Cycloclasticus pugetii PS-1: one gene and its partner. The protein of the gene in region 1 interacts with the protein of each later gene in a pairwise test. Links are inferred from orthologs where the notes say so. Each region holds a gene or a part of one and is shown on either strand. Other genes may lie near its edges.

The links. Proteins that work in one complex are often made in the same cells at the same time.
Region 2: the proteins of grpE (region 1) and groL interact in binary tests that used the Escherichia coli proteins (3 or more experiments, as listed by UniProt). The link is inferred for Cycloclasticus pugetii PS-1 from one-to-one orthologs.

The regions. Positions count from the first base shown.
Region 1 is NZ_ARVU01000001.1:1,542,938-1,546,004, forward strand. The notes cover bases 1-2,793. They hold grpE (nucleotide exchange factor GrpE), read right to left. Parts: upstream 1,820-2,793; coding sequence 1,181-1,819; downstream 1-1,180. Other genes in these bases: dnaK (molecular chaperone DnaK), read right to left, coding at 1-1,112; CYCPU_RS0107480 (NAD(+) kinase), read left to right, coding at 2,243-2,793. Outside these bases: more of CYCPU_RS0107480, read left to right, coding at 2,794-3,067. UniProt on the Escherichia coli protein: Participates actively in the response to hyperosmotic and heat shock by preventing the aggregation of stress-denatured proteins, in association with DnaK and GrpE. It is the nucleotide exchange factor for DnaK and may function as a thermosensor.
Region 2 is NZ_ARVU01000001.1:464,823-467,761, reverse strand. It holds groL (chaperonin GroEL), read right to left. Parts: upstream 2,332-2,939; coding sequence 670-2,331; downstream 1-669. Other genes in the region: CYCPU_RS0102330 (HesA/MoeB/ThiF family protein), read left to right, coding at 2,932-2,939; groES (co-chaperone GroES), read right to left, coding at 2,364-2,651; CYCPU_RS0102345 (alkene reductase), read left to right, coding at 1-452.

The sequences.
Region 1 (3,067 bases):
ACGGCTTCATCTGGATTAACATCTTTACGTGGCTCTTTACCAAAGAATTCAGCAACAACTTCTTGAACTTTTGGCATACGTGTTTGACCACCAACCAAAATCACGTCATCAATCTCAGAAGCTGATAAACCAGCATCTTTAACAGCTGTTGCACAAGGTGCGACCGTACGTTGAACTAGATCATTAACAAGAGACTCAAGTTTTGCACGTGTCAATTTAACATTCAAATGTTTAGGCCCTGACGCATCTGCCGTAATGTAAGGCAAGTTAACATCTGTTTGTTGATTAGATGATAGCTCGATTTTTGCTTTTTCAGCGGCTTCTTTTAAACGTTGAAGTGCTAATGGGTCGTTGTGTAAATCTACGCTGTTTTCTTTTTTAAACTCATCTGCAAGGAAGTCGATAATACGTAAATCGAAATCTTCACCACCTAAGAATGTATCACCATTGGTTGATAACACTTCAAATTGGTGCTCGCCATCAATTTCAGCAATTTCAATAATTGAAACGTCGAAGGTACCTCCACCCAAGTCATAAACAGCAACCGTACGATCACCACTTTTCTTATCCATGCCATAAGCTAACGCAGCCGCTGTTGGCTCGTTAATAATACGTTTAACGTCTAAACCGGCAATCTTGCCTGCATCTTTCGTTGCTTGACGTTGCGAATCGTTAAAGTAAGCAGGCACAGTAATAACGGCTTCTGTTACCTCTTCACCCAAATATGCTTCAGCATCTTTTTTAAGCTTCATTAAAATACGCGCAGCTATTTCAGGCGGCGCCATTTTTTTACCCTGCGCTTCAATCCAAGCATCGCCATTATCGGCAGCTAGAATTTTATAAGGCACCATGCTGACGTCTTTTTGCACAACATCATCTGTAAATTTACGACCAATTAAGCGCTTGGTAGCAAATACCGTGTTTGATGGGTTTGTTACCGCTTGACGTTTTGCAGACTGCCCTACAAGCACATCACTTTCTGCTGTAAACGCTACAATTGAAGGCGTTGTTCTTGCACCTTCACTATTTTCAAGTACTTTCGCGCTGTCGCCATCTAATACGGCAACACACGAGTTCGTTGTTCCTAAATCAATACCAATAATTTTAGCCATTTAAATATCTCCGAAATTTAATTTATTCTATTCTGTTAGTTACGATATAAGGGCGTGAAATTTAATTTTCAAGCCTGCTCATCAATTTTCTTTGTCTCTGTAGGTGCTTGAGGTTGCGACACAATAACCATTGCAGGACGTAATAAACGCTCATTGAGCGTATAACCTTTTTGAAAGACTTGTATCACCGTATTAGGCTCATGATCAGGGCTTGGAACCATAGAGATAGCCTGATGTAAGTCCGGGTTAAAACTTTCACCTTCTGGGTTAATTTGTTTAACGCCGGACTTTTCAAGCGAAGCTAGCAATTGCTTGTGTGTCAACTCCATCCCTTCTTTTATGGCTACAACATCACCTTCTGCTGCATCCACTGATGCCAGCCCCATCTCTAAACTATCGACTACTGGCAACATCTCTTTAGCAAACTTCTCAACAGAAAAACGGTGCGCCTTTTCAATATCTTTTTGTGTTCGACGGCGAATATTTTCCACCTCTGCCTTTGCCAGCAACAATTTTTCCCAGTTTTCATCAGCACGAGTGGTCGCCGCATCTAGCGCCGCCTGCAAATCAACCTCTTCTGAGGCAGCAGTTTCCCCTTCCGCCTCATCTTTCAATGCATCCTCTACTATTTCACCAACAATACTTTCTTCCGTTTCAACCGCTGGTTGTTCAATATTCTCTTGATCTGTCTGTTCTTCAGACCCCATAGCCTTTCCTCTTTTTTACACTTAAATTTGATTGATAGCGACTTACCATTAAGGCAAGCGCATAAACTGTTTTAGTTAAATGGTGATGGTTTTCTAAATTTCAAGGTTCCAACCAAAACTTTTACAGCAAAACCAAACAATAAGCTCAATTTGCCATACAGTTCACCGATTACTCCACCCTTCGGCACTATGTATGATAAACCAAACAGTCGAGTGGCATTCAGCAACGCATACCTTATCAATAAAGCTATAGAAATGATCTCCAGCAATTAAAATTAGATATCTAACACACGCTTAGCACGCGTAAAATTCAAATTGATCCTTAAAATGCCGACACTCAGTAAATAAGCCGTCATTTAGATTTAGATTCTGGTGTAAATCGCTACATTTCGTGTAAACTTTTACCTTCAACTGAGGAGTAAAATGAATACAAAATTTAAACGAATTGGGCTGATTTCCAAGCCTAATGCCACGGATATATCTGCAACAGTTCAAGCATTATATACGCTGTTAATTGACGCCAATATTAACATCGTTGTTGATGAAGAAACGGCTCACCATATCTCATTGCCCTCTGAGCACATCATGAGCATCAGTGAATTAGCCGACCAATGTGATCTCATCATGTCTATTGGCGGTGACGGGACACTCTTATCAGCTGCTCGCGCCTTGGTTGACAAAAAGGTTCCTCTCGTCGGTATAAACTTAGGTCGCATTGGTTTTTTGGTTGATATATCACCAGAAGAGATGAATGTTCAAATAAGGCAAATCCTCGAAGGCCATTACCATGAGGAAGAACGTATTATCCTCAACACTCAAATCATCCGTAACAATACGCTTATTCACGAACAGTCAGCGTTCAATGAAGTCGCCATTCACCGATTAAAATCCCCTGGTTTAATCGACATTGAAACCTATGTTAATCAACGTTTTGTGAATGCTCAGCGCTCTGATGGATTAATCATAGCAACCCCAACTGGCTCAACAGCTTATGCACTATCCGGTGGTGGGCCGCTAATGCACCCCTCGCTGGATGCCATTGTGCTGGTTCCTATTAACCCACACACCTTGAGCAACCGCCCACTGGTGGTAGATGGAAAAAGCGAAATTGGTATTCGCTTTAGCCAACGAGATAAGCACGAGGCGCAACTAACATGCGATAACGTCATTCTTCCAAGTATCCTTGAAGATGACCTTATAAACATCAGTCGCCATGAAAATAAAATTCATTTGTTACACCCAACGAAT
Region 2 (2,939 bases), 1.1 Mb from region 1 along the record:
GATTTATGTTGGACGTGACCGATGCTGTTATTTCCGTCTGGGGTGCAGACAAAGTGGGGATGCACTTGGCTCCAAAAGGGGATGCACACGACATGGGCGATTCCAACTTACTAGGCACCTTTAGCTATGTTGCAAAAGAGCTGGGTAAACGAAAAATTGCCTTTATCTGCTCGCGCGAGGCCTACAGTGATGATTGGTTCGGCCCTACATTAAAAAAAGCTTTTGGCGGCGTTTACATTGCCAACCAAGGGTTCACAAAAGAAAGCGCCAGTGCTGTATTAAACTCAAATCAAGCAGATGCAGTCGCCTTTGGCCAACTCTATATTGCGAACCCGGATCTGGTAGAAAGGTTTCGAAACAACGCCCCTCTCAACACACCTGACCCAACAACCTTTTATGCCTCAAGCAGCAAAGGTTATACCGATTATCCGTTGGTTTCACAGGTAAGCTAAAACACAGGCTTGTTTTCGGTAAAGGGAAGAATCAAGAAAAATTTAAAGCAGGGAAGAGCCAGACAATTTTAAAAAGCTTTAGACCTAGGCTCTAAAGGCTTCTACGTCTACTCACAGCACTTTTTTAACCGCTTAAGCATAAAAAAAGCCTGAAAGTGAACCACTTTCAGGCTTTTTAAAACGCTACGAACCAGTATTAGCGAAATATGCGGATGATTTACATCATGCCGCCCATTCCACCCATTCCACCCATACCGCCCATGCCGCCCATATCTGGCATTGCACCTGCGCCAGCACCGGCTTCTTCAGGCTCATCGGTAATCATAGCTTCTGTCGTAATCATCAAGCCCGCAATAGACGCAGCATTTTGAAGCGCTGTTCTCGTTACTTTTGCAGGGTCAAGAATTCCCATTTCAATCATGTCGCCATATTCACCAGTGGCCGCATTGTATCCTTCGTTTCCAGTGCCTTGCTTAACCGCTTGAAGTACAACGGATGCTTCTTCACCAGCATTGGTTACAATTTGACGTAATGGTGCTTCCATTGCGCGTAACGCAATTTTAATACCGATATCTTGATCATGGTTCAGACCTTCAGCTTTGCTTGCAGCCTCTAAAACACGAATTAATGCAGTACCACCACCCGGTACAACACCTTCTTCAACCGCAGCACGTGTTGAATGTAATGCGTCTTCTACACGCGCTTTTTTCTCTTTCATTTCAACTTCTGTTGTTGCGCCTACTTTAATAACAGCAACACCACCAGCTAGTTTAGCCATACGCTCTTGAAGTTTTTCTTTGTCATAATCAGAACTTGCTTCTTCAGCTTGTGAGCGAATTTGTGCTACACGTGCTTCAATGTCTGCCGCTTGACCTGCACCGTCAACAACAACTGTACTGTCTTTAGTAATCGTTACACGTTTTGCAGAACCCAAGTCTTCTAACGTTGCTTTTTCAAGTGTTAAACCAACTTCTTCAGCAATAACAGTACCGCCTGTTAAAATCGCAATGTCTTCTAACATTGCTTTACGACGATCGCCAAAGCCAGGTGCTTTAACAGCCGCTACTTTTACGATACCGCGCATATTATTAACAACTAAGGTTGCTAATGCTTCGCCTTCAATGTCTTCTGCGATAATTAATAATGGACGACCTGCTTTTGCAACGGCCTCTAGAGTTGGAAGCAAATCACGGATATTTGAGATTTTTTTATCGTGTAATAAAATGAAAGGGTCTTCCATATCAACACTCATGCTTTCTTGATTGTTGATGAAGTAAGGTGACAAGTAACCACGATCAAATTCCATACCTTCAACGACGTCTAATTCGTTTTCTAAACCAGACCCTTCTTCGACAGTAATAACGCCTTCTTTACCCACTTTGTCCATTGCTTCAGCAATGATTTTACCGACGGATTCATCAGAGTTAGCAGAAATTGTACCTACTTGAGCAATTGCTTTGGTATCAGCACAAGGCACTGATAAGTCTTTAATTGCATTAACTGCAGCAACAACCGCCTTATCAATACCACGCTTTAAATCCATTGGGTTCATACCCGCTGCGACAGATTTCAAGCCTTCAGTAAGAATAGCTTGAGCCAACACTGTTGCAGTTGTTGTTCCATCACCGGCAACATCAGATGTTTTAGCGGCAACATCTTTTACCATTTGCGCGCCCATGTTTTGGAACTTGTCTTTTAATTCGATTTCTTTTGCAACCGACACACCATCTTTAGTGATAGTTGGGCCGCCGAAGCCTTTGTCTAACACAACATTACGGCCTTTAGGTCCTAATGTTACTTTAACTGCTTTTGCTAGTGTGTTTACACCTTCAACCATTAGGCTGCGTGCATCATCACCAAATTTAACTTGCTTTGCCATGTTTCTTTTCCTTTCTCTAAATAAACTTTAAATTATTCAACAACTGCAATGATGTCGCCTTCGCTCATCACCAATAATTCTTCACCGCCTACTTCAACTTCAGTACCGGAATATTTGCCAAACATCACGTTATCGCCAACCTTTACAGACATCGGCTGAACATCACCTTTACTATTGATAGCACCATTACCCACAGCAACAATGTTGCCTTGACTTGGTTTTTCTTTTGCCGAATCTGGAAGCACGATACCGCCTGCACTAACCGCTTCTTCTTCAACGCGTTTAATAATGACGCGATCACCTAATGGACGTAAGTTCATTTATTGAATCTCCTATTGTTTAATATTGATATAGCCATTATGGCTAGCCCCATAGATATGGGGTGATGTTCAACTAAATCAACCCCATAATATGAAAAATTTTATGGCTTTTTTAAAAGTTTGAAGACTGCAGCATAAAAATGCTTAACTACTGTCGCCTCAGCCTACCTGCTGAACCAACAAATAAGCGTCTTTTGCTTATCTTCTACGAAACTTATGGTTAATAATCATAAAACTCAGTTACCATAATTATTGGCAACAATAACCTATACAGCTGACCATGAATGA